Regions from separate parts of the Pseudomonas sp. FW507-12TSA genome, predicted to be linked through region 2. Evidence: predicted binding sites of a transcription regulator. Region 2 holds the regulator's gene; each other region holds the start of a gene.
What was found. The regulator sigma-54, encoded in region 2, starts transcription at its own class of promoters, with help from an activator protein. The targets are predictions, from matches to a motif close to ANTGGCATNNANNTTGCTNT.
Positions count from the first base shown of each region.

Region 1: glnK (P-II family nitrogen regulator) is a predicted target of sigma-54. The motif match lies at 5,603-5,622, and genes of this name have one in related genera.
Region 3: glnA (glutamate--ammonia ligase) is a predicted target of sigma-54. The motif match lies at 8,730-8,749, and genes of this name have one in related genera.

Region 1 is NZ_JBYSWT010000001.1:23,779-34,440, forward strand. Features, by position in the region: gene dapF (diaminopimelate epimerase) at 1-215, shown strand, start outside; gene AC3WK8_RS00140 (DUF484 family protein) at 229-954, shown strand; gene xerC (tyrosine recombinase XerC) at 957-1,856, shown strand; gene AC3WK8_RS00150 (HAD family hydrolase) at 1,853-2,554, shown strand; gene sutA (dormancy-specific transcriptional regulator SutA) at 2,632-2,955, opposite strand; gene AC3WK8_RS00160 (secondary thiamine-phosphate synthase enzyme YjbQ) at 3,057-3,482, opposite strand; gene AC3WK8_RS00165 (ammonium transporter) at 3,692-5,029, opposite strand; gene glnK (P-II family nitrogen regulator) at 5,065-5,403, opposite strand; gene AC3WK8_RS00175 (accessory factor UbiK family protein) at 5,815-6,075, shown strand; gene AC3WK8_RS00180 (YifB family Mg chelatase-like AAA ATPase) at 6,234-7,727, shown strand; gene AC3WK8_RS00185 (TetR/AcrR family transcriptional regulator) at 7,732-8,310, opposite strand; gene AC3WK8_RS00190 (ABC transporter six-transmembrane domain-containing protein) at 8,337-9,350, shown strand; gene AC3WK8_RS00195 (Ca2+-dependent phosphoinositide-specific phospholipase C) at 9,354-10,322, opposite strand; gene AC3WK8_RS00200 (methyl-accepting chemotaxis protein) at 10,440-10,662, opposite strand, start outside.
Region 2 is NZ_JBYSWT010000014.1:87,398-98,059, forward strand. Features, by position in the region: gene mlaE (lipid asymmetry maintenance ABC transporter permease subunit MlaE) at 1-53, opposite strand, end outside; gene AC3WK8_RS15265 (ATP-binding cassette domain-containing protein) at 53-862, opposite strand; gene AC3WK8_RS15270 (KpsF/GutQ family sugar-phosphate isomerase) at 1,125-2,099, shown strand; gene AC3WK8_RS15275 (KdsC family phosphatase) at 2,099-2,623, shown strand; gene lptC (LPS export ABC transporter periplasmic protein LptC) at 2,634-3,206, shown strand; gene lptA (lipopolysaccharide transport periplasmic protein LptA) at 3,193-3,738, shown strand; gene lptB (LPS export ABC transporter ATP-binding protein) at 3,738-4,463, shown strand; gene AC3WK8_RS15295 (RNA polymerase factor sigma-54) at 4,646-6,139, shown strand; gene hpf (ribosome hibernation-promoting factor, HPF/YfiA family) at 6,299-6,604, shown strand; gene ptsN (PTS IIA-like nitrogen regulatory protein PtsN) at 6,617-7,081, shown strand; gene rapZ (RNase adapter RapZ) at 7,084-7,941, shown strand; gene AC3WK8_RS15315 (HPr family phosphocarrier protein) at 7,958-8,230, shown strand; gene AC3WK8_RS15320 (ZIP family metal transporter) at 8,259-9,152, opposite strand; gene AC3WK8_RS15325 (superoxide dismutase) at 9,183-9,794, opposite strand; gene AC3WK8_RS15330 (DUF2753 family protein) at 9,796-10,239, opposite strand; gene AC3WK8_RS15335 (class II fumarate hydratase) at 10,267-10,662, opposite strand, start outside.
Region 3 is NZ_JBYSWT010000007.1:126,292-136,953, reverse strand. Features, by position in the region: gene secB (protein-export chaperone SecB) at 1-459, shown strand, start outside; gene AC3WK8_RS09290 (tRNA (cytidine(34)-2'-O)-methyltransferase) at 627-1,082, opposite strand; gene AC3WK8_RS09285 (hypothetical protein) at 1,081-1,521, shown strand; gene ntrC (nitrogen regulation protein NR(I)) at 2,033-3,469, opposite strand; gene glnL (nitrogen regulation protein NR(II)) at 3,466-4,551, opposite strand; partial or broken gene AC3WK8_RS09270 (bifunctional transcriptional activator/DNA repair enzyme AdaA) at 4,911-6,040, shown strand; gene AC3WK8_RS09265 (DUF4124 domain-containing protein) at 6,009-6,458, opposite strand; gene AC3WK8_RS09260 (chorismate mutase) at 6,519-7,073, opposite strand; gene glnA (glutamate--ammonia ligase) at 7,225-8,631, opposite strand; gene thiI (tRNA uracil 4-sulfurtransferase ThiI) at 8,964-10,418, shown strand; gene typA (translational GTPase TypA) at 10,558-10,662, shown strand, end outside.

The DNA.
Region 1 (10,662 bases), on a different contig from region 2:
TGCGGGTGTGGGAACGTGGCGCCGGGGAAACCCAGGCCTGCGGGACCGGCGCCTGCGCAGCCGCAGTGGCCGCGATCAGCCAGGGGTGGATGGATTCGCCGCTATTGATCGACCTGCCGGGCGGACGCCTGTCCATCGAATGGGCAGGCCCTGGCCAACCGGTGCTGATGACCGGCCCGGCAGTACGCGTATACGAAGGACAGGTGCGTCTATGAGTGAGCGAAATCCATGACCGACCAGCCGCAGGTTCCCAGCACCACGCCCGACGAATCCCCCGCGCAGAACCTGGAAGCGGCGGCCGTCGCCGCCTACCTGGAGGCGCACCCGGACTTCTTCGTCGCCCACGAAGAACTGCTTCCGGCCTTGCGCATTCCCCACCAGCGCGGCGATACCGTCTCGCTGGTGGAGCGGCAGATGAAGATCCTGCGCGAGCGCAACATCGAGATGCGCCATCGCCTGTCGCAACTGATGGACGTGGCCCGGGACAATGACCGGCTATTCGACAAGACCCGGCGCCTGATCCTCGCGCTGCTGGACGCCACCAGCCTCGAAGAAGTGGTGATGAGCGTCGAGGACAGCCTGCGCCAGGAGTTCCAGGTACCTTTCGTCAGCCTGATCCTGTTCAGCGACAACCCCATGCCGGTGGGCCGCTGGGTATCGGCAGCCGAGGCCCAGGGTGCCATCGGCGGCTTGTTGTCCGAAGGCAAGAGCGTCAGCGGCAGCCTGCGCGAGCATGAGCTGGACTTCCTGTTCGGCGAAGAACAGCGCAAGCAGATCGGCTCCACTGCAGTGGTGGCCCTGGCGCACCAGGGCATGCACGGCGTACTGGCCATCGCCAGCCGCGATCCACAGCACTACAAGAGTTCGGTGGGCACCCTGTTCCTCAACTACATCGCCGAAGTCACCGGCCGCGTGCTGCCGCGCTTCACCCACTCCCTGCGCTCGGTCCGCTGAGCATGCAAGGACAACTGGACGCCTACTGCGCGCACCTGCGCAGTGAGCGCCAGGTGTCGCCCCACACCCTGGAGGCCTACCGCCGCGATCTTGGCAAGGTGCTGGGGTTCTGCGAGAAGCAGCAGATACGCAGCTGGGTCGACCTGGATATCCAGGGCCTGCGCAGCCTGATCGTACGCCTGCACCAGCAGGGGCAGTCCTCCCGCAGCCTGGCCCGGCTGTTGTCCGCGGTACGCGGGCTGTATCACTACCTGAATCGCGAAGGGTTGTGCGAGCACGACCCGGCCAACGGCCTGGCGCCGCCCAAGGGCGAGCGGCGGCTGCCCAAGACCCTGGATACCGACCGGGCCCTGCAACTGCTCGATGGCGCGGTGGAAGACGACTTCCTGGCCCACCGCGACCAGGCGATACTGGAGCTGTTCTATTCCTGCGGATTGCGCCTGTCCGAGCTGACCAGCCTGGATCTTGCGCAGTTGGACCTGGCCGACGGCCTGGTGCAGGTCCACGGCAAGGGCAGCAAGACCCGGGTCCTGCCGGTGGGCCGCAAAGCCCGCGAGGCCCTGGCGCTGTGGCTGCCACTGCGGGCCTTGAGCAACCCGCCGGACGGCGCCCTGTTCGTCAGCCAGAAAGGCCGGCGCCTCGGCCCCCGGGCCATCCAGCTGCGGGTCAAGGCCGCGGGCGAGCGCGAGCTGGGGCAGAACCTGCACCCGCACATGTTGCGCCACTCATTCGCCAGCCACCTGCTGGAGTCCTCCCAGGACTTGCGTGCCGTGCAGGAGCTGCTGGGCCATTCGGACATCAAGACCACGCAGATCTATACCCACCTGGACTTCCAGCACCTGGCCGCGGTCTACGACAGCGCCCATCCACGGGCCAAACGCAACAAAGGCGGTGAACAATGACCATCAAGCTGATCACCTTCGATCTCGACGACACCTTGTGGGACACCGCTCCGGTGATCGTCAGCGCCGAGGCCACCCTGCGCCAGTGGCTGGCCGAACATGCCCCGGACCTGGGCGGCGTGCCGGTGGAGCACCTGTGGGCGATCCGCGCGCAAGTACTGGAGCGCGAGCCCGAGCTCAAGCACCGGATCAGCGCCTTGCGCCGGCGCGTGCTGTTCCATGCACTGGAGGAAGCGGGGTATGAACAGGCTGAGGCCAGCCGGCTGGCCGCAGAGGGCTTCGAGGTATTCCTGCATGCCCGGCACCAGCTGGACATCTTCCCCGAGGTGCAACCGACCCTGGAGGCCCTGGCCAATCACTTCGCCCTGGGAGTGGTCACCAACGGCAATGCCGACGTGCGTCGCCTGGGCCTGGCGGACTATTTCCAGTTCGCCCTGTGCGCCGAGGATATCGGCATCGCCAAGCCCGATGCCCGGCTGTTCCAGGAGGCCCTGCAGCGCGGCGGCGCCAGTGCCGACACCGCGGTGCATATCGGTGACCACCCGGGCGACGACATCGCCGGCGCCCAGCAGGCCGGTTTGCGCGCCATCTGGTTCAACCCGGGCGGCAAGGCCTGGGAAGCCGAGCGCGCACCCGATGCGCAGATCCGCAGCCTGACCGAACTGCCCGCGCTGCTGGGACGCTGGAAGTCCCTCTAGACGCTCGCCCGCTTTTTACACCGGCATGAAAAAACCCGCAGCGACGGCGGGTTTTTTCAGCAAGCAAGTAGCAAGGCTCAGATAGGCCGGCTGCCGTACTTGTTATCAGGCTTCTTGGGCGGGTCGGCGACCACGTTGGCCTCGACTTCCTGCACTTTACCGCCACGGGCCAGGAATTCTTCCATGGCACGCGCCAGTGCATCGCGCTCCTTGTTCTTGGCTTCGACACTCGGCAGCTCGTCTACCGAGACAGCGGCCTTGGACTTGCCTTTGGCGGTCGGAGCGGGAGCCTCACCGCCATCGTCTTCCGCCACATCTTCGGCGGCCGCTTCAAGACCTTCTTCGGTATCGTCTTCGTCACCTACTTCGAGGTCGTCGTTTTCCAGATCATCGTCGCTCATGTTCTACCTCATGACTTGCGAAAAGCAGATTAGTTATAGCCCAGCTCGGCCATCTGTCGAAGGCTGCCGGAAAAAATCAACATCCACTGATACTCAGCGGCTTATGCCTTATCACCCTGCAAGGTGACAAGGACTTTACGAGCACCGCCGTGATCACGGTGCTCGCCCAGGTAAACACCTTGCCAGGTGCCCAACGCCAGCCGGCCCGCCGAGATCGGCAAAGTCAGCTGACAGCCTAGCAAACTGGCCTTGAAGTGGGCCGGGAGGTCGTCCGCGCCTTCGTCGTTGTGTTCGTACCCGCTCATGCCTTGGGGCACCAGGGTATTGAAGAAACGCTCGAAGTCGCGCCGGACCGCCGGGTCGGCATTCTCGTTGACGGTCAACGAGGCCGAGGTATGTTGCAGCAACAAGTGCAGCAGTCCGACTCGATATGCCTTCAACTCAGGCAAGCCGGCGAGCAACTCGTCCGTTACCAGGTGAAAGCCCCGGGGCCTGGCCCGCAGGGTAATCAGGGTCTGTTGCCACATACCTATCTCCACGCTTCGGCGCGCATTCTAGCGCGCTCAGGAAAAAAACAAAGCGCCGAATAATCCTGCTTTAGTGTAAGCATTTGCCCTACTAAAAATCGTCTGGCAAACCTGCCAAGGCTCACCATAAAAACCTTTCAGCCTTCCTCAATGACAAGCACCAGGCAAAAAAATGCCCGGCCGAAGCCGGGCTTTTTCGAGCAGTGTGCTTACAGGTTGTAACCGCGCTCATTGTGCTGGGCCAGGTCGAGGCCGACAGCCTCTTCTTCCTCGGTCACCCGCAGGCCGATGATCGCATCCAGCACCTTGAGGATGATGAAGGTCGCCACGGCGGTGTAGATCACGGTCAGGCCCACGCCCTTGGCCTGGACCCAGACCTGCGCGGCAACGTCGGTCACGGTGCCGAAGCCACCCAGGGCCGGGGCGGCGAAGACCCCGGTCAGGATCGCTCCGAGAATGCCGCCAATGCCATGCACGCCGAAGGCATCCAGGGAGTCGTCATACCCCAGCTTGCGCTTGAGGCTGGTCGCGCAGAAGAAGCACACCACACCCGCCGCCAGGCCGATGACCAGGGCCCCCATCGGGCCGACGGTACCGGCCGCCGGAGTGATCGCCACCAGGCCTGCCACCACGCCCGAGGCGATCCCCAGGGCGCTGGGTTTACCGTGGGTGAGCCACTCGGCAAACATCCAGCCCAGGGCCGCGGCAGCGGTAGCGATCTGGGTCACCAGCATGGCCATGCCGGCAGTGCCATTGGCCGCTGCGGCGGAACCGGCGTTGAAGCCGAACCAGCCGATCCACAGCATCGCCGCGCCCATCAGGGTGTAGCCGAGGTTGTGCGGGGCCATTGGCGTGGTCGGGAAGCCCTTGCGCTTGCCCAGCACCAGGCAGCAGACCAGGCCGGCGATACCGGCGTTGATATGGACTACGGTGCCGCCGGCGAAATCCAGCACGCCCCAATCGCCCATCAGCGAACCCGGACCGCTCCAGACCATGTGCGCGATGGGCGCATAGACCACGGTGAACCAGATGCCCATGAAGATCAGCATCGCCGAGAACTTCATCCGCTCGGCGAAGGCACCGACGATCAGCGCCGGAGTGATGATGGCGAAGGTCATCTGGAAGGTGACGAATACCGCCTCGGGGAACAGCGCCGCCGGACCGGTCACGCTGGCCGGGGTGATACCGGCGAGGAAGGCCTTGGACAGGCCGCCGACGAAGGAATTGAGGTTGACCACGCCAGCTTCCATCCCGCTGGTGTCGAACGCGATGCTGTAGCCATAGATGAACCACAGGACCGTCACCAGGCCAGTGATGGCGAAGCACTGCATCATCACCGAAAGAATGTTCTTGGACCGCACCATGCCGCCGTAGAACAGCGCCAGCCCGGGGATGGTCATGAACAGTACCAGGGCGGTGGAGGTGAGCATCCAGGCGGTGTCGCCGGAATTGAGGACTGGAGCAGCCGCTTCGTCTGCCGCCATGGCCAAGCCAGGCATTACGAGGGGCAAAAGGGCTCCTAGCCCTGCGAATTTACGCAGAGTCATGTTGTTTTCTCCTGGGGCGTTGGGTTTGGGGCGGCTTAGATTGCGTCGGTATCGGTTTCGCCGGTACGGATGCGAATAGCCTGTTCCAGATTGACCACGAAGATCTTGCCGTCACCGATCTTGCCGGTGTTGGCAGCCTTGGTGATGGCCTCGATGACCCGGTCCAGATCCTTGTCGTCGATGGCGACATCGATCTTCACCTTGGGCAGGAAATCGACCACGTATTCCGCGCCGCGGTACAGCTCGGTATGGCCCTTCTGCCGACCGAAGCCCTTGACCTCGGTGACGGTAATGCCCTGCACGCCGATTTCGGACAGCGACTCGCGCACGTCGTCCAACTTGAACGGCTTGATGATGGCGGTGACTAGCTTCATGAAACTCTCTCCCGAATTGGTGGACTTGCCCCAGGAAAACAAACCCGACTCAAGTCTAAGCGCAGTGCCTGGCTTTGTAACGCATCGTCGGCCCTCCTCAACCGGACCGACGCTAGCCGCCCTGACGAAACACTCCCCGTTTCGTCGGTCGCACTGCATTCGTCACAGCGACTGCATCAGTGCATGGGTCACCAGGGTCTAAGCAGAAAGCTTGCCAGGTCGGGAAACACCAGCGATTTCATGAAGTTGCCCGCGGCCCGCGGCCAGGGGCGGGAAAACCCGCCACCGATACGCACGATAACGGTGCGCGCGGTGGCGGCCCGATGCGCAAAAAACGTGCAGGCCGGGCGGCGCCAAGCCCTCGGTTCGTGCGTGATACACTGCGGCCCATCAGCTATTCAGGACATTCCCATGCTCGCCCCCAAAGATCTCCTCGACGCCCTGAGCGGTCATGCCTCGCGCTTGTTCAGCGGCGAAACTCCCCTGCCGCGCAACGAAATCGAAAGCCAGTTCAAGGCCCTGCTGCAAAGCGGCTTCAGCAAGCTGGACCTGGTCAGCCGGGAAGAATTCGACAGCCAGATGGTGGTCCTGGCGCGTACCCGGGCCCGCCTGGAAAGCCTGGAAGCCAAGGTCGCCGAGCTGGAAGCCAGGCTTGAGCCGAAGGATCAATGAGCTGACACCCTCCTCGCCGGCCGCGCGCCTTCATCAAGGCTGAAGGACAGGCCGGCGACACATCCTGTCTGCATTGCCCAGCGCTCGCGCTGCCCCCCCTCGCCTATCCTTGCAACACCGCAGGATGCGGTTCCCGCCGCTGCAAGGAAGAACGTCGCATGTCCCTGGCCATCATCCACAGCCGCGCCCAGATGGGCGTACAGGCTCCGGCCGTCAGTGTCGAAGTGCACCTGGCCAACGGCCTGCCGAGCCTGACCCTGGTGGGGCTGCCCGAAACCGCGGTCAAGGAAAGCAAGGACCGGGTCCGCAGCGCGATCCTCAAAGCCGGCTTCGACTTCCCCGCCCGGCGCATCACCCTCAACCTGGCTCCCGCCGACCTGCCCAAGGACGGTGGCCGCTTCGACCTGGCGATCGCCCTGGGCATCCTCGCGGCCAGCCAGCAACTACCGGCCACGGCGCTGGATCGCGTCGAGTGCCTGGGCGAGCTGGCGTTGTCCGGGGCCGTGCGCCCGGTGCGCGGCGTGCTGCCGGCGGCCCTGGCAGCAAGGGATGCCGGCCATGCCTTGCTGGTGCCCCGGGCCAATGCCGAGGAAGCCTGCCTGGCCTCGGGCCTGAGCGTGATCGCGGTCGACCATTTGCTGGAGGCGGCGGCCCATCTCAACGGGCAGGCGCCGATCCCGGCCTGCGTCAGCCAGGGCCTGCCCCATGACCGCGCGCCCTACCCCGACCTGCGCGACGTCCAGGGCCAGCTGGCCGCCAAGCGGGCCCTGCTGGTGGCTGCGGCCGGGGCCCACAACCTGCTGTTCTGCGGCCCGCCCGGCACCGGCAAGACCCTGTTGGCCAGCCGCCTGCCCGGCCTGCTGCCACCGCTGCAAGAACACGAGGCCCTTGAGGTAGCAGCCATCCAGTCGGTGAGCAGCCCCGCCCCGCTGGAACACTGGCCACAGCGTCCGTTCCGCCAACCCCACCACTCGGCGTCGAGCGCAGCCCTGGTGGGCGGTGGCTCGAAACCGCAGCCCGGGGAAATCACCATGGCCCACCATGGCGTGCTGTTTCTCGACGAGCTACCGGAGTTCGACCGCAAGGTCCTGGAGGTCCTGCGCGAGCCCATGGAATCCGGGCAGATCGTCATCGCCCGGGCCCGCGAGCGGGTGCAGTTTCCGGCACGCTTCCAGTTGGTGGCGGCGATGAACCCCTGCCCCTGTGGATACCTGGGCGAACCCAGTGGCCGCTGCCGTTGCACACCGGAGCAGATCCAGCGCTATCGCAACAAGCTCTCCGGCCCGCTGCTGGATCGCATCGACCTGCACCTGACCGTCGCCCGCGAGGCCACGGCCCTGAACCCCGCGCCGCAACCGGGCAACGACAGTGCCAGCGCCGCCGACCTGGTGGCCCGTGCGCGCAACCTGCAACTGCGGCGCCAGGGCTGCACCAACGCCCTGCTCGACCTGCCCGGCCTGGCGCGCCATTGCAGGTTATCCACAACCGACGAGCGCTGGCTGGAAGCAGCCTGCGAGAACCTCGGCCTGTCGCTGCGCGCCGCCCACCGCCTGCTCAAGGTGGCCCGGACCCTGGCCGACCTTGAACAGGCCACCGCCATCGGCCGCGAGCACCTGGCGGAGGCACTGCACTATCGCCACGGCAGCGGTTGAAGGTTCAGTCATCCAAACCCAGCAGCAACCCGGCAACCTCCATGACCTCCGCCAACGCGGCCTGTTGCGCCGCAGCTGAAGCCTGCAGCAGCAGATCGTCGGTGTAGCCCATGGCCAGGGCGAAGATCTGCCGCGCCGCCCGCCCGGCATCCGCGCAGCGAAATACCCGGGCCTGGACGCCAGCGGCGATGATCGATGCCAGCAACGCCTGCCACTGGCCATTGATTCGCAGGTAGACCTCGGCCAGCTCGGCGTCGTGCATGGCTTCATCCCAGGCATCGAGCCACAGCCCCCAACCGACGGAGTTGGAGTCCGTCAGGCAATCGAGGAGAAATATCCGCAGGGCCTCGGCCGGCTGCACATCGCGCACCAGGTCCTCCACCGCCGCCAACTGGCCATCGGCGAAACGCACGAAGGCCTCGCGGCGCAGTTCCTTGAAGTCGCTGAAGTAGTGGTAGATGTGGCTGCGGGACAGGCCGGCATGCTCGGCCAGGTCACGGGTGGAAACCTCGGCGAAACCCTTGCTGTGAAACAGTTCCAGGGCTGCGCCGATGATCTGGTCCTTTCGGTCGTTACGGGACATCGGCAATCGAACCTCTTGGTGCCGGGATGACCGGCACTTGCATTTTGAGCGATCGCTCAAGGATAATTGAGCACTCGCTCAATATTAACCGTTATCTCATTTGTGGTGCAGTCATGTCTGTCGTCACTCGCCCCGCCATCGCGGATCCCACCCAGAAACTCGGCCAGCAGTCCGCCGGCCAGACCCTCAAGGCCATCGCTCGCGCCTATCCAGGCAAGCTGTTCGTCACCTTGTCGCTAGTGGCCCTGGAGAACGCCCTGCTGCTGGCCTACCCGCTGTTCGCCGGGTTCGCCGTGGACTCGATCCTGCGTGGCGATACCACCCACGCCCTGGTCTACGCCATGGTGGTGCTGGGTTTCTGGGTCGTCGGCGCGGCCCGACGGGCCGTGGATACCCGGACCTTCACCCGCATCTATGCGGACCTGGCCGTACCGGTGATCCTCAACCAGCGCCAGCAACAGCAGAACACCTCGACCGCGGCGGCGCGGGTGGTGCTGGCCCGGGAGTTCGTCGACTTCTTCGAGAAGCACGTGCCGATCATCGCCACCGCCCTGGTCTCGATCATCGGTGCGGCGGTGATGCTGCTGGCCATCGAACCCTGGATCGGCCTGGCCTGCCTGGTGGCGCTGGTCCTGTGCGTGGTGTTGCTGCCGCGTTTCGCCCGGCGCAACCAGCAGCTGCACGAGCGCCTGAACAACCGCCTGGAAAAGGAAATCGGCCTGGTGGCCAGGGTCGGTGCCCAATCCCTGCAGCGCCACTACCGCCTGCTGTCGCGGCTACGGATCTGGCTCTCGGACCGGGAAGCCACGGCCTACCTGTTCCTCGGCGTGGTGGCGGCAGTGCTGTTCGTGATCGCCATCACCCAGCTGTCGCTGTCACCCGAGGTCAAGGCCGGCCATGTGTACGCAGTCATGACCTACCTGTGGACCTTCGTCAGCAGCATCGACGAAGCGCCAAGCATGGTCGACCAGTTGGCGCGCCTGCGGGATATCGGCAAGCGCGTGGATCCGGGGCTCGGCGACGCCACCGAACCCCAATAAGGCTCAGAACGGCCGGATGCGCACACCACCGTCCCCCTGGTCGGCGAACTTGTAGTACGCCGACAGGTTGACCTGCTCGGCGATGTGCTGGGCGAAGGACACCCCATCGTCACCCCAGACCCGGCCGATATGGCTGTAGGCAAAGGCCTGGGCCGCCCACTTCTTGTCGCCCTTGCCCATGTTGTTCATGGCCACGTAGCCCGATGACTGGTCGGACATGCCACTGACCTTGCCGCTGACATCGTTCTGGCCATTGGTGACCGGGGAGATGAACACCTTGGCACTGGAGGTCCGGGCCTCGGCGTACTGCGAGAGCTTCTGGTTCTCGGAGTGGTTGAGCACCAGCAAAACCTTGCCCTGCAACTGGCTGGCGGTGGGCCAGTCCTTGCCCTTGAGGTTCTTCTGCAAGGCCCCGGCACTGCTGCCGATGGAGCTCGCCAGGTCCTGGGGGGTATAGAGCTTGCCCTGGAAGATCCGGCTCACCAGATCGTCGAAATCCTGCGGTGTGCGCCCGGAACTGGCTTTTGACCAACCCTGCTTCTTGTCCAGGATCACGGTGATGGGGAAATGCCCCGGATGGCCGTCGCTCCAGTTCTTGATGTCGTTCAGGCAGGCTTCCAGGTCGTTCTTGCCGGTGCCATCGCCCGTGCAGTTATTGTCGTTGCCGGACTGGAACAGGGTGCCCGGGTTATGCCGCACGAACCAATGCCGTGGCGAGCCTCCGGTGGCCGCGTCGCGCTGGTCCCAGAAGTCCAGCTCCAGGGTGCGCACACTGTCGAGCACACTGCTGAAGGTGCCTGCGTACTGCTTTTCATAGCAGTTGTGGCAGGCCACCTGGGCAATGCGGTTGAACGGCGTGGTCCAGGCTGCCGGGGCGATGAACGCCGGGCTTTCCTGGCCGAAGGCTGCGTGACCGAGCAAAAGCGTCGACACAGCCAATAGAGGGGGAACGAAACGGGATAGACGAGTCATGCTTGCTCCTGCTGAAAGGTCAGTCCTTGAAGGGCAATCAACCGCTCATCTGTTTTAGTCCAATCATGCGTCATTGCAACCAGCGCCCTCCAACGCCAGGCCGGAGGGCAGGTGCCGTCAACGGAAGCGATCGACCTCGTGGCGCAGGTCGGCAGCCAGGGCCTCCAGCTCGCGTGCGGTAACCGCCAGGTTGGACACCACCTCACGCTGTTCGCTGTTGGCCTGGGCGATGCTCTGCAGGTTGCGGCTCAGGACCGTGGCCGTGCTGCTCTGCTCCTGGGTCGCGGTGGTGATGGCGGCGAATTGCTCGCCGGCACTCTGGCTCTGCTCGTCGATCAAG
Region 2 (10,662 bases):
ATGCCTGAGCGACCGAAGAGGCGAATCCTCTCGATTAGCGATATCTTGCGCATCAGCGCTTCCCCAGAAGATCTGCGCGGTAGTCCGGCGCTGGAAAGTGAAACGGTACCGGGCCGTCGGGATCGCCCTTCATGAATTGCCGGATACGCGGATTGTCGGAGTCCATCAACTCGGCAGGAGTTCCCTGGCCCAGCACCTGGCCATCCCCCACTACATAGAGGTAGTCGGCGATGCTCGCGGTTTCCGCCAGGTCATGGGACACCACGATGCTGGTGATGCCCAGGGCATCGTTGAGCAGGCGAATCAGGCGCACCAACACCCCCATGGCGATTGGGTCCTGGCCCACGAAAGGCTCGTCGTACATGAGGATCTGCGGATCCAGGGCGATGGCCCGGGCCAGGGCGACCCGACGCATCATGCCACCGGACAGCTCGTCGGGCATGAGGTCGACAGCCCCACGCAGCCCCACCGCCTGCAGCTTGAGCAGGACAATGTCACGAATCATTTCGTCAGGCAGCTGGGTATGCACCCGCAGCGGAAAGGCCACGTTCTCGAAGACATCCAGGTCGGTGAACAGCGCACCGCTCTGGAACAGCACGCCCATCTGCTTGCGAGCATCGAACAGATCGCTGCGCGAGAGCGTCGGCAGGTTCTGGCCATTGACCCAGACCTCGCCGCTGCTGGGCCGCAACTGCATGCCCATCAAGCGCAACAGGGTAGTTTTCCCACAGCCGGAAGGCCCCATGATGCCGGTGACCTTGCCCCGCGGAATACGGATATCCACGTTATTGAATATGCTGCGCGCACCGCGCTTGAAGGAAACGCCCTTCAGCTCGACCGCGTAAGCGTTGTCGGCACTCATCTAAACTCCTTGCGATGCAGCCTAACACTCGGACGCTAGGCTCTCTCCCGAGAGCACGTGCCCCTGGGCAGGCCGAACTGGCGGCGAACTATATCACTGCTGATGCAGAGCCCCCAAGGCCGAAGCCGGACCGTTCAGGTATAGGACAGGCAAAATCGCCAGATTCTCTGCGCAAGTAAACAAAGGCTGACGAACTTGCGTGAGGGATTCGATCATTACCGCTATAATCGCCGCCTTTTCATCGGGCTATACGATTTCAGACATGAGTCAATCCAGCGACCTGATTCAATCGGCACAACGCACAATTCGCCTCGAAATCCAGGCAGTAGAGAGCTTGCTGCCCCATATCGATGCAGATTTCGTTCGTGCTTGCGAGATGATTCTGGCCAGCAAAGGTCGAGTAGTAGTGGTCGGCATGGGCAAGTCCGGGCATATCGGCAACAAGATCGCCGCCACCCTGGCCAGTACCGGCACCACGGCGTTCTTCGTCCACCCGGCCGAAGCCAGCCATGGCGACATGGGCATGATCACCCGCGACGATGTGATCCTCGCCCTCTCCAACTCCGGCTCCACCAATGAAATCGTGACCCTGCTGCCACTGATCAAGCGCTTGGGCATCCAATTGATCAGTATTACCGGCAACCCTGATTCGCCGCTGGCCAAAGCCGCCGACGTCAACCTCAACGCCCATATCGAACATGAGGCCTGCCCACTGAACCTGGCACCGACATCCTCGACCACCGCCGCCCTGGTCATGGGCGATGCCCTGGCCGTGGCGCTGCTGGAGGCGCGCGGCTTCACCGCCGAAGACTTCGCCTTCTCCCACCCCGGTGGTGCACTGGGGCGTCGCCTGTTGCTGAAGGTCGAGAACATCATGCATGCCGGCGAACAGCTGCCCCAGGTCCAGCGCGGCACCCTGCTCAAGGACGCCCTGATGGAGATGAGCCGCAAGGGCCTGGGCATGACCGCCATCGCCGAGGCCGATGGGCGCCTGGCCGGGGTCTTCACCGACGGCGACTTGCGCCGCACCCTGGACCGCAACATCGACATCCATCACACCACCATCGATGAAGTCATGACCCTGCGCGGCAAGACCGCACGCGCCGAAATGCTGGCAGCCGAAGCCTTGAAGATCATGGAAGACAATCGAATCAACGCACTGATCGTGGTGGATAACGAGGATCGCCCGATCGGCGCCTTCAACCTGTCCGACCTGCTGCGCGCGGGAGTGATGTAATGACCGACGACCTGCTGCAACGCGGCAAGCACATCAAGCTGGCGGTCTTCGACGTCGATGGCGTGCTGACCGACGGGCGCCTGTACTTCCTCGAGGATGGCAGCGAATTCAAGACCTTCAATACTCTCGACGGCCAGGGCATCAAGATGCTCATGGCCGCCGGAGTACAAACCGCCATCATCAGTGGCCGCAAGACGCCAGTAGTCGAGCGCCGGGCCAAGAACCTGGGAATCCCTCACCTGTACCAGGGCCGCGAAGACAAACTGGTGGTATTGGACGAGCTTCTCGCCCAACTGGGCCTAAGCTATGAACAGGTCGCCTATCTGGGCGATGACTTGCCCGACCTGCCGGTTATCCGCCGCGTCGGCCTGGGCATGGCGGTCGCCAACGCGGCCCCGTTCGTCCGCGAGCATGCCCACGGCACTACAACGGCACGGGGCGGCGAAGGCGCTGCCCGCGAGTTCTGCGAACTGATCCTGCATGCCCAGGACCGCCTCGAAGCAGCCAACGCTGCTTATTTATAGGGTCCCACCGATGCTGAGCAAAAAGATTCGCAACATCCTGATCTTCGGGACCATCGCCCTGCTGTTCGCGGCGGTCGGTTACTGGAACATCAGCCCTGAGCGGTTTCTCGACAAGCCAGTGGTGCAGGTCGACGAAAGCGCCATCGACTATTTCGTGATCAACGCCCAAAGCGTGCAGTACCTGCCCGATGGCAAGCTGCAGTACGAGATGACCTCGGACAAGGTCGAGCACGTCAAGGCCAGCGAAGTCACCCTGCTGACCAAGCCGGACCTGCAGATGTATCGCGGCACCACCTATCCGTGGCATGTCCAGAGCGAGCGTGGCGAGGTCAACCCCGATGGCACCGAAGTCGAGCTGATCGACTCGGTCCGCGTGGCCCGTACCGACGAGAGAAATCGCAACCTGCTGATCACCACCAGCCGCATGACAGTATTCCCGCAGAAGCAATATGCGCAGACCGAGCAAGCCGTTAGAATCGACGGCGCCGACGGCGTGACCACTGCCAAGGGAATGAAAGCGTATTTGAAAGACGGCAGGATGAACCTGCTATCGAACGTAAGAGGACAGTATGAGGCTCGTTAAAACCCTCCCTATTTTGCTCAGTCTGGGCGCAGCACTGGGAAGCGTGAGCGCCTGGGCTCTGCCGAACGATAGCCAACAGCCGATCCGCATCCAGGCCGATGACGCCCAGCTCGACGACAAGAATGGCGTGGCCACCTACAAGGGCGATGTAATCATCACCCAGGGCTCGATGAAGATCACCGGCAATACCGTGACCATCACCCGGGCCAAGACCGGTGAAATCGACGTAGTGACCTCGGTGGGCAACCTGGCCTACTTCGAGCAACTGCAGAAGCAGACCGACCCGAAGCCGGTCCAGGCCTATGCCGTGACCATCCAGTACCATGCCCAGCAAAACCGCATCGTGCTGATCGACAAGGCCAAGGTCATCAACGACGGCAACACCACCGAAGGCGAGAAAATCGTCTACGACACCGTCAAGCAAGTGGCCAACGCCGGGCGCGCCAACGGCAGCTCGGTTACCGCGCCACGTCCGCGAATCGACATGGTCATCCAGCCGAAAAAGAAAACCGACGAGCAAAAGGCCCAGTAATGGCAACTCTCAAAGCCCAGCATCTGGCCAAGAGTTACAAGAGCCGCCAGGTCGTGCGTGATGTCAGCCTGTCCATCGACAGCGGCCAGATCGTCGGCCTGCTTGGCCCCAACGGTGCCGGCAAGACCACCTGCTTCTACATGATCGTGGGCCTGGTCCAGGCCGACCAGGGCCGAGTCCTGATCGACGACCTGGACGTCAGCCACCAACCGATGCACGGCCGCGCCCGTGCCGGCATCGGCTACCTGCCCCAGGAAGCCTCGATCTTCCGCAAGCTGTCGGTGGCCGACAACATCATGGCCATCCTCGAGACCCGCAAGGAACTGGACAAGGCCGGCCGTCGCCAGGAGCTGGAAAGCCTGCTGCAGGAGTTCCACATCAACCACATCCGCGACAACCTCGGCATGAGCCTGTCCGGTGGTGAACGCCGCCGCGTGGAAATTGCCCGGGCCCTGGCCACCGCCCCCAAGTTCATCCTGCTGGACGAACCTTTCGCAGGCGTGGACCCGATCTCGGTCGGCGACATCAAGCAGATCATCCATCACCTCAAGGCCAAGGGGATCGGCGTGCTGATCACCGACCACAACGTCCGCGAAACCCTGGACATCTGTGAGACCGCCTATATCGTCAACGACGGACAACTGATAGCCGAAGGCGACTCCCAGACCATCCTGGCCAACGAACTGGTCAAGGAAGTCTACCTGGGCCATGAGTTCCGCCTGTAAGGGCTGAGGTGCAGGACCCATTGCCTGGGCGCTGGGAACGATAAAACCCCACAAACTTTATTGTTACAGCGCTCTAGGCAAACACTTCAGTTTCAGGCATATAATTTGCTTATGTTTGGCGCTCCGGCGCCCTGTAGTGGATGGCGCATGTGCGCCGGCAATTAAGGTGTTAAGCCCCTGCCATGAAACCATCGCTAGTCCTGAGAATGGGCCAGCAGCTGACGATGACACCGCAGCTGCAACAGGCCATCCGCCTGCTCCAACTGTCGACCCTGGACCTGCAACAGGAAATCCAGGAAGCCCTGGAGTCCAACCCGATGCTCGAACGCCAGGAAGACGGCGACGACTTCGACAACAGCGACCCCCTGGCCGACAACACCGAGTCCAAACCCAACACCGAGATCCAGGAACCCTCCTACCAGGAAACCACCCAGACGGTGGACAGCCTCGAGGACGGTGAATGGAACGAACGTATCCCCAACGAGCTACCGGTGGATACCGCCTGGGAAGATGTGTACCAGACCAGCGCCAGCAGCCTGCCCAGCAGCGATGATGACGAGTGGGACTTCACCACCCGCACCTCGGCTGGTGAAAGCCTGCAGAGCCACCTGCTCTGGCAGCTGAACCTGGCCCCGATGTCGGACACCGACCGCCTGATCGCAGTGACCCTGATCGACTGCATCAACAACCAGGGCTACCTGGACGAAACCCTGGAAGAGATTCTCGAAGCCTTCGACCCCGAGCTGGATATCGAGCTGGATGAGGTCGAGGCTGTGTTGCACCGCATCCAGCAATTCGAGCCGGCCGGCATCGGCGCCCGCAGCCTGGGCGAATGCCTGCTGCTGCAACTGCGCCAGTTGCCGGCGAAAACCCCTTGGCTGGCCGAGGCCCAGCGCCTGGTCAACGACTACATCGACCTGCTGGGCAGCCGCGACTACAGCCAACTGATGCGCCGCATGAAGCTCAAGGAAGACGAGCTGCGCCAGGTCATCGAACTGGTCCAGAGCCTCAACCCGCGCCCGGGTTCGCAGATCGAGTCCAGCGAAGCCGAGTACGTGGTTCCTGACGTCATCGTGCGCAAGGACAACGAACGCTGGCTGGTGGAGCTGAACCAGGAATCCGTGCCACGCCTGCGGGTCAACGCCCAGTACGCCGGGTTCGTGCGCCGCGCCGATACCAGTGCGGACAACACCTTCATGCGCAACCAGTTGCAGGAGGCCCGCTGGTTCATCAAGAGCCTGCAGAGCCGCAATGAAACCCTGATGAAGGTCGCCACCCAGATCGTCGAGCACCAACGTGGATTCCTCGAGTACGGCGACGAAGCGATGAAGCCCCTGGTCCTGCACGACATCGCCGAAGCGGTAGGCATGCACGAGTCGACGATTTCCCGGGTGACCACGCAGAAATTCATGCATACCCCACGGGGCATATATGAGCTGAAATACTTTTTCTCGAGCCACGTCAGCACCTCCGAAGGCGGTGAATGCTCGTCCACGGCGATCCGCGCGATCATCAAGAAACTGGTGGCTGCGGAAAATCAGAAAAAGCCGTTGAGTGACAGCAAGATCGCTGGTTTACTGGAGGCACAAGGTATCCAGGTAGCCCGCCGGACCGTCGCCAAGTACCGCGAATCCCTTGGGATCGCGCCTTCCAGCGAACGCAAGCGGTTGATGTAGCCGCCGGGCTGGCCACAGCGTTTCGGAGTGTGCTTGAAACCCGCCGAGCGATGACCGGGCAAGGTAGCCCGATCGATGTGCAGGCTGGTTTCAGACACAGTCTAGGTGGCAGGCAAAACGGCCTGCCGCGTTATGCACTGGCAACGAAGGAGAAGCTGTATGCAAGTCAACATCAGTGGACACCAACTCGAAGTGACTGAACCTCTGCGCGTCTACATCGGCGAGAAGCTCGACCGACTGGAACGCCATTTCGACAAGATCACCAATGTGCAGGTCACCATGGCCGTCGAGAAGCTGAAGCAGAAAATCGAGGCGACCCTGCACATCCACGGTGGGGAGGTCGTCGCCAATGCAGAACATGACGATATGTATGCCGCAATCGACCTGCTCACGGACAAGCTTGACCGCCAACTGAAAAAGCATAAGGAAAAGCAACTCCACCTTCTCCAAGGCACGGGTCGCTGATACTCCCCTCCCATGATCCGACTTGAAAGCATCCTGACCCCCGGCCGTTCCCTGGTGAACGTGCCGGGCGGCAGTAAAAAACGCGCCCTCGAACAAATTGCCAACCTGATCAGCCGTGAAGTGCCTGATCTGGAGATGCAGGACGTATTCGAGAGCCTGATCGCCCGCGAGAAACTCGGCTCCACCGGGTTCGGCAACGGCATCGCTATTCCCCACTGCCGCCTCAAAGGCTGCGAGTCCCCCATCAGCGCGCTGATGCACCTGGACGCTCCGATCGACTTCGATGCCATCGACGGCGCTCCCGTGGACCTGCTGTTCGTACTGCTGGTCCCGGAGGCCGCCACCGATGCGCACCTGGAACTGCTCCGGCAGATCGCCAGCATGCTCGATCGCAAGGAAGTTCGTGAGCGGCTGCGCAGCGCCACCAGCAACGAAGCCTTGTACCAGGTCGTGCTGGACGAACAGAACGGTCGGTAACCATGCGTTTGATCATCGTCAGCGGCCGTTCCGGCTCAGGTAAAAGCACCGCCCTCGATGTTCTGGAGGACCACGGCTACTACTGCATCGACAACCTGCCAGCCGGCCTGCTGCCCGAGCTGGCCGAACGCGCGTTGATCCATACCGAATTGGCGCAACCGCTGGTGGCGGTGTCCATCGACGCCCGCAACCTGCCAAGCCACCTGTCGCGGTTTCCGGAGCTGCTGGAAGAGGTTCGCAGCCGGCACATCCAGTGCGATGTGCTGTACCTGGACGCCGACGAGGAAACCCTGCTCAAGCGCTTCTCGGAAACCCGCCGGCGCCATCCCTTGAGCAGCGCCAACCGCTCGCTGGCCGAGGCCATCCATGACGAGACCCAACTACTGGGGCCGATCGTCGACCTGGCCGACCTCAAGGTCAACACCACCAACCTCAATCTCTACCAGCTGCGGGATACCATCAAGCTGCGGCTGTTGAACCAGCCCGAGCCAGGCACTGCCTTCCTGGTGGAATCTTTCGGATTCAAGCGTGGCATGCCGGTGGACGCCGACCTGGTGTTCGATGTGCGTTGCCTGCCCAACCCGTACTGGAAACCCGAACTGCGCGCCCAATCCGGACTGGACGCTCCCGTGGCCGAATACCTGGCTGCGCAACCGGATGTCGAAGAGATGTTCCAGGACATCTCCAGCTACCTGCTCAAGTGGTTGCCACGCTTCGCCGCCAGCAACCGCGCCTACGTGACCATCGCCATCGGCTGTACCGGCGGGCACCATCGTTCCGTGTACCTGACCGAGCGCCTGGGCCAGGTCCTGCAAAAATCCCTGAAGAACGTCCAGGTTCGCCACCGCGACCTTAGCTGAAAGGATCTACCCCGCGATGCCAGCTCTGGAAATCGAGATCATCAACAAACTGGGCCTGCATGCCCGCGCATCAGCCAAGTTCGTCGGCGTCGCCGGCCAGTTTCCCTGCCAGATTCGCGCTGGCCGGACGCCGGAATCCATGGTCGACGGCAAGAGCATCATGGCCATGATGATGCTCGCCGCCGGCAAGGGCACCAAGATCTATCTCAAGACCGAGGGCGAACAGGAACAGCAAGCGCTGGATGCCCTGGTCGCCTTGATCAACAACTACTTCGACGAAGGCGAGTAAGCCTGCCCGGGCATTGCCCAGCCGGCACTCAGGAGAGTGCCGTGTCCATTACCATCATCAGGCAGAAGCCGATACACAAGCCAAGACTGGCAAGCTTTTCGTGACCATTGCGCCGGGACTCGGGAATCACCTCATGAGTCACCACCAACAGCATGGCTCCGGCCGCCAGGGCCAACCCCAACGGCAACAGCACCTGTGCCAAGCTCACCAGCCAGGCACAAAGCAGGGCGAACACTGGCTCCACGAGGCCAGAAGCAGCGCCGATCAGGAACGCCCTGACTCGCGACATTCCAGCACCTGCCAATACCAGTGCGATCACCAGCCCTTCCGGCACATCCTGAAGCGCGATACCCATGGCCAGGCTATCCGCATCGGCCATGCCGCCGCCGGCCGACACTCCGACCGCCATGCCTTCGGGAATGTTGTGGGCAATGATGGCGAAGACGAATAACCAGATCCGCGGCGCGATGACTGGGTGCTCCGGCGTGCCCACCAGGGTCTGCGAACTGCCGCCGGAAATCTTCAGGTCCACCAGGAACAGGCCGAGGGCACCCAGCATGATCCCGGTACAGACCAGGCCACTGGCGCCCCAGGCCGACAGTCCCAGCTCCTGGGCCGCTGCGATGCCCGGCACGATCAGCGAAAACGCCGTCGCCGCCAGCATCACTCCGGCGCCAAAGCCGAGCAAGGTATCGCTCACCGCGATCGGCATCTTACGGATCACCAGCACCGGCACTGCTCCCAGCGCAGTGCCCAAGGCGCAGATCGCACCACCCTGCAAGGCACGCAACAAACGCGGTTCCAGGTTCAGCCAGTTGAGCCCCTGAGCCACCAGCAATGCGGTACCCGCCAACACCAGCAGCGAACCGAAGGCATAACGAAACATCCGTCCGCTGCTGATCGCCAATGTCTCTGTGCCCATAGTCGACCTTATTTATTATCCAAGGAAAAATCAGGCCATCGCGGCGTGGTAACGCTGGGCGACTTCTGGCCAATTGATCACGTTATAGAAGGCATTGATGTATTCGGGCCGGCGATTCTGGTAGCGCAGGTAGTAGGCGTGTTCCCACACATCCAGGCCAAGAATCGGTGTGTTGCCATTCATCAGCGGACTGTCCTGGTTGCCGCTGCTCTCCACTACCAGGGTTTTCTCCGGAGTCACGCTGAGCCAGGCCCAGCCGCTGCCAAAACGGGTCAGCGCGGCCTTGGTGAAAGCCTCCTTGAAGCTCTCGAACCCACCCAAATGCCGGTCAATGGCCTGTGCCAGTGCACCATCGGGCTTGCCCCCGCCGGCAGGCGTCATCACTGCCCAGAACAGCGAATGGTTGGCGTGCCCGCCCCCCTGGTTGATCACCGCGGCACGCAACCCCTCCGGCAACTGCTGGATGCTCGCCACCAGCCTCTCTACTTCCCACTCGGCCCATTCGGTGCCTTCTATCGCCGCGTTGAGGTTGTTGACGTAGGTCTGGTGGTGCTTGGTGTAGTGGATTTCCATGGTCTGCGCATCGATATGCGGTTCCAGGGCATCGTATGCATAAGGCAGAGCAGGCAAGGTAAAGGACATGTCAGTGCACTCCATGAGAGGGGCTGCCGTGCCTATCCGCAGACAGGCACTCGGTGTTGTTGTCCAGCAAACGGTGGGAACGGGGATATGCGCCGTGCTCACCGATGAAATTGAGCAGCTCGAGGTAGGTCTTGCTGCTTTGGCGCAAGGCCGCTTCACGCAGCGCCAGGGGCAAGCGGTTGTCTTGCATGGTCTGCAACAACCGCTGGTGGATAGCACAGAGATACTCTGCGCTCTCCTCCGGCTGGTTCAGGCGTAAATGCAGGTCCGCCAGGTTGTGGTGGGAGATCACGCAGGCCGCCACCGCTTCGTCGGCATCAGGCCAGCGCTCGAACAGCACCTGGGCCAATGCCAGCGCTTGCAGGTAGAACTCACGGGCATCCACCAGCTCATCCTGCATGAACAGGCGATTGGCCCTTTCAATCGTGCGTTTCCAGTGCTCCATGATCGACCTCCAAAGCGCTAACGGGGGTTACACGCCACCTGCGGTGAGCTTCTCCGGATCCAACAGGACCTCCAGCTGGCTGCGCGACAGATCGGTGTGTTCAAGTGCCACATCGATCACCGGACGCCCCTGCTTGTAGGCGGTCTTGGCGATCTCCGCGGCCTTCTGGTAACCGATGATCGGGTTGAGGGCGGTCACCAGGATCGGGTTGCGCGAGAGCGCTTCCTTGAGCTTCGCTTCATTGACCTTGAAGCTGGCGATGGCCTTGTCTGCCAGCAGGCGGCTGGAGTTGGCCAGCAACTCGATACTGCTCAGCAGGTTCTGGGCAATGATCGGCAGCATTACGTTGAGCTCGAAGTTACCCGACTGCCCGGCCACGGTAATGGCGCTGTCGTTGCCGATCACCTGGGCCGCCACCATCGC
Region 3 (10,662 bases), on a different contig from region 2:
GCTGCTGCCGAAGACGAAAGCGCACCGCAATTCTCCCTGCAGCGCATCTACGTGCGTGACCTGTCCTTCGAAGCGCCGAAAAGCCCGGCGATCTTCCGTCAGCAGTGGGAGCCCAGCGTCTCCCTGGACCTGAACACTCGCCAGAAAGCCCTGGAAACCGACTTCCACGAAGTGGTGCTGACCTTGTCCGTGACCGTGAAGAACGGCGACGAAGTGGCCTTCATCGCTGAAGTGCAGCAGGCCGGTATCTTCCTGATCAAGAACCTGGACGAGGCTTCCATGAGCCACACCCTGGGTGCCTTCTGCCCGAACATCCTGTTCCCGTACGCTCGCGAAGCGCTGGACAGCCTGGTGACCCGTGGTTCGTTCCCGGCCCTGATGCTGGCTCCGGTGAACTTCGACGCGCTGTATGCCCAAGAGCTGCAACGCGTGCAGGCCGGCGAGAACACCGTTCAATAAGAGCTTCGCCCAGCCATGAAAAAAGCGCCTTTGACGGCGCTTTTTTCATGGCTGGGCGAAACCTCCAGGTAGGAGCGAGGCTTGTCCGCGACAAGGGCGACGCGAAATGCCTGAGCACCGCGTTACCATTCATCGCGGGCACGCTTGGCTCCGGCACGAGCAGGCGCTTATTTGAAGCCCAGTTGGCGCCAGCCTTCATAGACCGCCACCGCCACGGTGTTGGACAGGTTCAGGCTGCGGCAGCCTTCGCGCATGGGCAGGCGCAGGCGCTGTTCGCCGGGCAGGGCGTCCAGCACTTCGGCCGGCAAGCCACGGCTTTCCGGGCCGAACAAGAAGGCGTCGCCTTCCTGGAAGCTGGCGTCGTGGAAAGGCCGCGAGCCCTTGGTAGTGAAGGCGAACAGGCGCGGGTGGCCGAGGCTCTGCAGGCAGCTGGCGAGGTCGGGGTGGCGTTGCAGGGTGGCGTATTCGTGATAGTCGAGGCCGGCGCGACGCAGGCGCTTGTCGTCCATTTCGAAACCCAGCGGCTCGATCAAGTGCAGGTGGCAGCCGCTGTTGGCACATAGCCTGATAACGTTGCCGGTATTCGGCGGAATTTCTGGTTGGAAGAGGATGACGTGAAACATGCACGGCTCCGAAGAGAAAGACAGGCAGCATTCTACGCCTGAAGAAGACCCGCGGCCGAAGCTAATGCTGCGGGTGTTCGGCTCCCTGGCCATAGTCGGGTTGATGGTTGGCTTGATGATCGGGCGCCTGACCCAGACCGAGCCGGTGCAGTTGCTCAAGGTCGAAGGCGTGGCCGAGGGCCTGGTGGTGTGGTTCGACCGTGAGCCCAAGGTCCATGGCGAGCATATCGAGGGGGCGGTGGCGCTGCTGTTCGATGCCACGGGCCAGGCACAACAGGGTCAATTGCAAGTCAACCAGCGGACCGCGAACTGGCGGATACGCCTGGCGGGCCAGGGCTTGTTGCTGAACCTGGTGGCTGCTCGCCCGCTGCGGGGCGAATGGAGCGCAAGCGAGGTGGACGGGCGTTGGCGCCTGGAAGTCCGCCTGCGCGAGCAATAAAAGAGGGAAACCCCGGCCTGCCTGTACCAAGGCCCCCAAAAGGGAAGGGCTGGTCGTTTTGTCGGCGACGAGCCCTGGTGTAAAGAAGGGGATTCCCGGCCTGCCTGTACCAGGGTCCCCAAAACTCTGGCCTGCTCGCTTGGCGCGGGCGGACCGGGTGTTAAAGAGGGGAGTCCTGGCCTGCCTGTACCAAGGTCCCCGAAACGGGTGAGCGGTGGTGCTCGTGATCTTGTTATTGCAGGGGGCGTGCCAATTCGGGATTAAACGGTTCAGTTAATTGCAGGCTCAAGCTGAGGGCCCCGTTTCTCGGGGCTTTCGCCGTTTTGTTGAGTTTTTTTTGCCTGGCCTGGTGCGGCCGTTCGCAAGCAGATCCTGCGTCTGGCTGAGCCTTTTGCTGGTGCAGGCTCACCATTTCGGTGCACGAAAAGCATCGCGGGCAAGCCTCGCGCCTACGCAACACAAGATCCGTAGGGGCAAGGCTTGCCCGCGATAGAGGTTACAGAACGGCAGCTCAAGCCTCGTCGCTGTCCTCCTCGTCGCCACCGTCGACCTTCATGCCCAGTTCCTTGATCTTGCGGGTCAGGGTATTGCGCCCCCAGCCCAGCAGGACTGCGGCGTCGCGGCGCCGGCCCGCGGTGTGCTTGAGGGCGGTCTCGATCATGATCCGCTCGAAGCTCGGTACCGCGCTGTCCAGCAGGTTGGACTGGCCGCGGGCCAGGGCCTGGTCGGCCCACTGGCGCAATGCCTGCTCCCAGTTGGTCACCGGCGCCGAGTCCTGGGGCAGGCTCAGCAGTTCCGGTGGCAGGTCGCCGATATGCACCTCACGCCCGGAAGCCATCACGGTGATCCAGCGGCAGGTGTTCTCCAGCTGGCGCACGTTGCCCGGCCAGGGCAGGTTCTTCAGGTATTCCTCGGTCTCGTGCTTGAGCAGCTTGGGTTCCACCGCCAGCTCCTGGGCCGCGCGGCCGAGGAAGTGCTTGGCCAGGGTCGGGATGTCCTCGCGACGATCCGACAGGCGGGGAATGTGGATGCGGATCACGTTGAGGCGGTGGAACAGGTCTTCGCGAAACTTGCCGGCATGGACCAGGGTTTCCAGGTTCTGGTGGGTGGCGGCGATGATCCGCACGTCGACCTTGACCGGGGTATGGCCTCCGACCCGGTAGAACTCGCCATCGGCCAGCACCCGCAGCAGCCGGGTCTGGGTGTCGGCCGGCATGTCGCCGATCTCGTCCAGGAACAGGGTGCCGCCGTCGGCCTGCTCGAAGCGCCCGCGCCGCAGGTTGGCCGCGCCGGTGAACGCGCCTTTTTCATGGCCGAACAGCTCGGACTCCATCAGGTCCTTGGGGATGGCCGCCATGTTCAAGGCGATGAACGGCGAACTCGCCCGGGGGCTGTGGCGATGCAGGGCATGGGCCACCAGTTCCTTGCCGGTGCCGGATTCGCCATTGATCAGCACGGTGATGTTGGAGTGGCTCAGCCGGCCGATGGCGCGGAATACCTCCTGCATCGCCGGCGCCTCGCCGATGATCTCCGGGGTGCGGGCCAGGCTCGGGGCCACTTCCAGGCCTTGCTGTTCCTGGGCGTGCTGGTTGGCGCGCTTGACCAGGGACACCGCCTCGTCGACGTCGAATGGCTTGGGCAGGTACTCGAAGGCGCCGCCCTGGTAGGAGGCGACGGCGCTGTCCAGGTCGGAGTGGGCGGTCATGATGATCACCGGCAGGCGCGGGTGCTGCTCGCGAATCCGTGCCAGCAGGTCGAGGCCGCTGGCCCCGGGCATGCGGATGTCGGAGATGATCACGTCCGGGGTCTGGCGTGCCAGGCGGCTCATCACCCCGTCGGCGCTGTCGAAGCTCTGGGTGGTCATCCCTTCCTGCTGCAAGGCTTTTTCCAGGACCCAGCGGATTGAACGGTCGTCATCGACGATCCACACGGTTTCACTTCGGCTCATGTCGATGGGGCTCCTTGTTCCAGTGGCAGAAAGATCGAGAACGTGGTGTGGCCTGGGTGGCTGTCGCACTCGATCAAGCCCTGGTGCTGGCTGATGATGTTCTGGGTGATGGCCAGGCCCAGCCCGGTACCATCCGGACGGCCGCTGACCATGGGGAAGAAGAGGGTGTCCTGCAGTTCGGCGGGAATCCCCGGGCCGTTGTCGATGATCTCGATCTTGGTCACCAGGCGGTGGCGTACGTGGCCGATTGTGAACTGGCGCATGGTGCGGCTGCGCAAGGTGATGCGGCCCAGGCGCAATTCGTTCTGGGTGCTGATGGCCTGCATGGCGTTGCGCACGATGTTCAGGACTGCCTGGATCATCTGCTCGCGGTCGACCAGCACGTCGGGAATGCTCGGGTCGTAGTCCCGGACCAGGGTGATGCAGCCCTGGCTCTCGGCCTCCACCAGGCTGCAGACCCGCTCCAGCACCTCGTGGATATTGGTCGGCGCCAGGACCGGCAGCTTGTTCGAGCCGAGCATGCGGTCCACCAGGTTCCGCAGGCGATCGGCCTCTTCGATGATGACGTTGGTGTAATCCCTGAGGCCTTCTTCAGGCAGCTGGCGGGCCAGCAACTGGGCTGCGCCACGGATTCCCCCCAGGGGATTCTTGATTTCGTGGGCCAGGCCGCGCACCAGCATCTTGCTGGTTTCCTGCTTGGACAGCTGGGCCTCTTCCTTGGTGATGCGCAGCAAGCGATCCCGGGGATGGACTTCCAGCAGCAGCAAGGTGTCGCCGTTGCTGAGGATCGGCGTCACTGCATAGTCCACGGTCAGGGTCTGGCCGGTCAGGGCGGTGAGCATCGCCTCGCGCTTGGTGAAGGGGTGGGCCTGCTCCACCGCCTGGCGCAGGGAGCTCAAGGCTTCGGCCGACTCGGTGAATAGCTCGCTGATGAACTGCCCATGGCTGCGCTGGCCGCTGATGGCCAGGAGCATTTCCGCCGCCGGGTTCATGTACTCAAGGCGCAGGTCGGCGTTGAGCAGGATGGTGGCGGTGGTCAGGTTGTCCAGTAACAGGCGATGCAGTGGGTCGCTGATGGTCATTCGGACCTCTTTTGGAGCAGGGCGATCTGCGGCCGGTCGCGGATCGTGCACGGGTTGAAGCACTGTCATGGGGAAAATGCAAAAACCAAACCAAGGCTCCGAAAAGAAGCGTCCGAGCCCCTGAAGCAGGCGTTTGAACGACGCTTGCCTGGCGGGCTGCCAGCCCTGGCGAAGGTTTTCGACCCAAAATGGGTGGCCGATGAGCCATGGGTGCAAGGTTGTGCACCAATATAGTGCATGATCTGCCTCCGTGCATGATCCTTCGGCTGGATGGTGAATCGACGCCCGTTTTTCAGCGGCAACCATCCGGGCGCGGGTTTAGAGTGCCGGACCCGATGCTCGAAGAACCAGGATGCACCATGGACCACGCCCCCCTGCTGTTTCGCCTCCCTGACGACGACACCCTGTACCAGGCACTGCTGGATCGCGATCCGGCCTATGAAGGTTTTGCCTATGTCGGGGTGAAAAGCACCGGAGTGTTCTGCCGCCTGACCTGTGCCGCCCGCAAGCCCAAGCGCCATAACACGGTGTTCTTCGGCTCGATCAAGGGGTGTGTCGAAGCGGGTTTTCGCCCCTGCTTGCGTTGCCGCCCACTGGCCGAGGCGGGAGTCCAGGAGCCCTGGGTCAAGGTCTTGCTCGAGCAACTGCACGCGGATGCCGAGCGCCGCTGGTACGAGGATGACCTGGTGCGCCTGGGTTTGGACCCGTCCACCGTGCGGCGTGCCTTCAAGCGCTACTTCGGCGTGACCTTCCTGGAGATGGCCCGCTTGCGGCGCATGGGCCGGGGCATGCAGCAACTGGCATCGGGCGAGCCGGTGATCGAGGCCCAGATCAGTGCCGGCTTCGACTCCGACAGCGGCTTTCGCAAGGCCTTCGGCTGGTCGGCCAGCCACCCTCGAACTTGCGGGGGCGCGAGCTGCTCAAGGCGGATTGGTTGCAGACCCCCATCGGCGTGATGCTGGCCGTGGCCGATGCCCAGGTCCTGCATCTGCTGGAGTTCTTCGACCGCCCGGCCCTGGCGGGGGAGCTGCGCAAGTTGCAGGACAGCAGTGGTTCGAGCATCGGCTTCGGGCGTTTTGCCCCCATCGACCAGATCGAGGCCGAACTGCGCCGTTATTTCGCCGGTGAGCCGGTGTCTTTCCAGACACCATTGGCGATGCAGGCCTCGGCCTTCACCCGTACGGTATGGCAGGCGCTGCGGGCCATTCCCCTGGGCAGCACCTGCAGTTACGCCGGGTTGGCGCGGGATATCGGCTCGCCGACGGCGGTGCGCGCCGTGGCCCGGGCCAATGGCGCCAACCAGATCGCCATCGTCATCGCCTGCCATCGGGTGATCGGCGCCGATGGCTCGCTCACCGGTTATGGCGGTGGCCTATGGCGCAAACGCTGGCTGCTGGAGCATGAGCGACGCATGCACCTGGCCGGACGGGAACAACCGGTGCAGGCCAAGGAGTCGTTCAGCGGTGGGCGCGCAGCAGGAAGAAACTGATTTCCGCGCTTTGCTGCAGGACTTGCTCGCCCTCAAGGACTTGCACCGCCAGGCGATGAAGGCCGCGGTCGAGGTTCGACAAATGCAACTGCGGGCCACGGCCAGGGGCGCCGTGGGGTTCGCCATCCAGCAGCAGGCGCAGGCGATGGGACGGCTTTAGCGGCGGGTGCAGGTCTACCTGGACGCTGAAGCTGCCGTTGTTGGCCCGCAGCGCGCCCTGCTCCGGCACTCCGTTGAGCTGCAGGCGGCGGTAGGCCTGCCTTTGGCTGGTCTGGCAGGCGGCCGGTGCCCTGTTCGAAGGCGGCCAGTCGCTGGGTCCTCGGTCGCTGCCGGTGCAATGGCCGGCGGTGGGGTGATAGGGGGCCGCATCAACCGGCAGCAGGGTTATCCACAGCAGCCATAAAGCAGCGATACGCATGGTCCGGATCCTCCTGGTGAGCCCTCAGCATAGGGGCGCACCGGGCAGGGGCGGGCGTGGTTAACCTTTGAATACACATAATTCGGCGGTGGCCCGGATCATCGCCAGCTGGCGCAGCAGTTCGCCGGCGCTGGCCTGGTTGGCCCGGGCCAGCCACTGCGGGCAGTGCGGGTCGCTGCGCCGGGGAGCGAAGCTGGCCAGTTGTTGCAGCAGGCGCTTTTGCAACTGGTCCAGTTGCGGGCGGATCTGTCCGGCCAGGTCCTGGCGGGGAGTGTCCGGAGCCCGGCCTTGCAGGTTCCAGGCCGAGAGCCTGGCGTATTGCACCAGCTTGTTGGCCTCGATCTGCGCGGCGAAGAACTGCTCCACCATGGCTTCATCCAGGCCATGGCTGGCTGCCTGGGCCGTGGCTGCGGCGATCACCTGTTGCTCCCGGGGCCGGTCTTCCACGGCCTTGTGGCTGTCCCATTTGCTCAAGGCCACCTGCTCGGCGAGTGTCAGGCGTTCAGCGATGCTGCCCAGTAGTGGGGCGAGGCTGGCCGGGGTGTCATCGGCCCGGGCCAGGCTGGCGGACAGGGCGCAGGCCAGGGCGAGAAACAGGCTCAGGGAAGATTTCATCGGCGGGCTTCCGGGTGGGTAATGGGCTGGCCATGATGCCTGCAAGCTGGCGGGACGCCCACGGAAAATCCCCGGGGCGTTTGTGCCGGGAATGAAAAAGGCCTCCCGAAGGAGGCCTTTCGATCACGCCGCTTGCGCGAGCGCTACCGGATCAGCAGCTGTAGTACAGCTCGTATTCCAGTGGGTGCACGAAGGTGCGGACCTTGATCTCTTCTTCGCTTTTCAGGGCGATGTAGGCGTCGATGAAGTCGTCGCTGAAAACGCCGCCTTTGGTCAGGAACGCACGGCCCTTGTCCAGCTCTTCCAGGGCTTCCTTCAGGCTGCCGCAAACTTGCGGGATCTCTTTGGCCTCTTCAGGCGGCAGGTCGTACAGGTTCTTGTCCGCGGCATCGCCTGGGTGGATCTTGTTCTGGATACCGTCCAGGCCGGCCATCAGCAGTGCGGCGAAGCACAGGTACGGGTTGGCGGCCGGGTCCGGGAAGCGTGCTTCGATACGGCGGGCTTTGGGGCTCGACACGTAAGGGATGCGGATCGAAGCGGAGCGGTTACGGGCCGAGTAGGCCAGCATCACTGGAGCTTCGAAGCCTGGCACCAGGCGCTTGTAGGAGTTGGTGGCCGGGTTGGTGAAGCCGTTCAGGGCCTTGCCGTGCTTGATGATGCCGCCAATGAAGTACAGGGCGGTATCGGACAGGCCGGCATAACCTTCACCTGCGAAGGTGTTCTTGCCGTCTTTCCAGATCGACATGTGTACGTGCATGCCCGAGCCGTTGTCGCCGTACAGCGGTTTTGGCATGAAGGTGGCGGTGCGGCCATAGGCGTCGGCCACGTTGTGCACCACGTACTTCAGGGTCTGGGTTTCGTCGGCCTTCTTCACCAGGGTGTTGAACTTGACGCCGATTTCGTTCTGGCCGGCAGTCGCCACTTCGTGGTGGTGGACTTCGACGGTCAGGCCCATTTCTTCCAGTGCGTTGCACATGGAGGTACGGATTTCGTGGTCATGGTCGAACGGTGGCACGGGGAAGTAGCCGCCCTTGATGCCTGGACGGTGGCCCTTGTTGCCGCCTTCCACGTCCTGGTCGGACATCCACGAGCCTTGCTCGGAGTAGATCTTGAACATCGAGCCGGAGATGTCGGACTTGAACTTCACCTGGTCGAAGATGAAGAACTCAGGCTCTGGACCTGCGAATACGGTGTCGCCGATACCGGTGGCCTTCAGGTGCTCTTCGGCGCGCTTGGCGATCGCCCTTGGGTCACGGTCGTAGCCCTGCATGCTCGAAGGCTCGATGATGTCGCACACCAGGATCAGGGTCGGCTCTTCGGTGAACGGGTCGAGCACGGCGGTCTCGTCGTCCGGCATCAGGATCATGTCGGAGGCTTCGATGCCTTTCCAGCCAGCGATGGAGGAACCATCGAACATCTTGCCCGCTTCGAAGAAGTCCTCATCCAGCGCATCACGAGCCGGCATGGTCACGTGATGTTGAGTGCCCTTGGTGTCCGTGAAGCGCAGATCAATCCACTTGACGTCATGATCTTTGATGAGTTGAACCGACTTCGACATAGTGTCCTCCGGGGTGGCTTCGGGCTTGATGTTGGAGTGCCCTTAGAATGTGGGTGATGCCGGCGCGAATACTCTGCCATGGCAACCTGCCTCACAAGGGAGCAAATTGCATGCCAGTGCCCTGGGATGGGTTTTGTGCTCCAAAACCACGCTTTGTACGACCCATGGCAACGAACGCCGGCTTTTTGCGCACTGCAATGTAGCGCTTATTCGAACGAATGACCCGTTTTGGTGCATTGAAAACCTTCTGCACATTAACTGGTTAAACCTTGAGCAATTTCCGCTATAATCCGCGCCCCCCTTTTTCGGCTGGCCCAGCGCGCGCTGTTTTCATGAAACTAATCGTTAAAGTTTTCCCGGAAATCACCATCAAGAGCCGCCCGGTACGGACGCGTTTCATCCGTCAGCTGGCCAAGAACATCCGTGCCGTGCTCCGCGACCTGGACCCGGCCGTGGTGGTCAATGGTGTGTGGGACAACCTCGAGCTGGAAACCGCCGTCAGCGAGCCCAAGGCCCTGAAGGAGATGACCGAGCGCCTGCGCTGCATGCCCGGCATCGCGCATTTCCTGCAGGTCGATGAATACCCCCTGGGGGATTTCGACGACATCGTCGCCAAGTGCAAGCAGCACTTCGGCCACGCCCTGGAAGGGAAGATCTTCGCCGTGCGCTGCAAGCGGGCGGGCAAGCATGAATTCAGCTCCATGGATGTGGAAAAGTACGTCGGCAGCCAGTTGCGCCGGCAGTGCGGTGCGGCGGGAATTTCCCTGAAAGAGCCGCAAATCGAAGTGCGGATGGAAATTCGCGACCAACGGTTGTTCGTGATCCACAGCCAGCACAACGGCATCGGCGGCTACCCGCTGGGCGCCCTGGAACAGACCCTGGTGCTGATGTCCGGCGGCTTCGACTCCACCGTGGCGGCCTACCAGATCATGCGCCGCGGCCTGATGGGGCACTTCTGCTTCTTCAACCTGGGCGGTCGTGCCCATGAATTGGGCGTGATGGAAGTCGCGCACTATATTTGGAAGAAGTACGGCAGCTCCCAGCGCGTGCTGTTCGTCAGCGTGCCGTTCGAGGAAGTGCTCGGCGAGATCCTCGGCAAGGTCGACGACAGTCATATGGGCGTCATCTTGAAGCGTATGATGTTGCGTGCCGCCTCGAGCATCGCCGAGCGCCTGCACATCGACGCGCTGGTTACCGGCGAGGCGATCTCCCAGGTTTCCAGCCAGACCCTGCCGAACCTGTCGGTGATCGACTGCGTGACCGACAAGCTGGTGCTGCGGCCGCTGATCGCCAGCCACAAGCAGGACATCATCGACCTGGCCAACCAGATCGGCACCGCCGATTTCGCCAGGCACATGCCGGAATACTGCGGGGTCATCTCGGTGAACCCCAAGACCAATGCCAAGCGCCATCGCGTCGAGCATGAAGAGAAAGAATTCGACATGGCCGTGCTCGAGCGAGCGATCGAGCGGGCCAAGCTGGTGCCGATCGATCGCGTGATCGACGAGCTGGGCCAGGACCTCAAGGTCGAGGAAGTCGACGAAGCCCTGGCCGGCCAGATCGTCATCGACATCCGCCATCCGGATGCCCAGGAAGACGATCCGCTGGAACTGCCGGGGATCGAAGTGCAAGCGCTGCCGTTCTATGCGGTGAACGCTCGTTTCAAGGAGCTGGACCCCAACCGCCAGTACCTGCTGTATTGCGACAAAGGCGTCATGAGTCGCCTGCATGCTCACCATCTGCTCAGCGAGGGACATGCCAATGTGCGCGTTTATAGACCGAGCTAAATGCCCGGGGCTGTTCGCCTGTGGCTTGCGTCACCGGCCCCCCGACGCCGCCGTCAAGCTGTAACGGCAAGGCCTGAATCTACTGTCCATCGCTGCCCGCACTGGTCAGCACACCGAATCCTCTGATCGAGATACACAAGTGATCGAAAATCTACGCAACATCGCCATCATCGCCCACGTTGACCATGGTAAGACCACCCTGGTAGACAAACTCCTGCGCCAGTCCGGCACCCTGGAGCGCAAC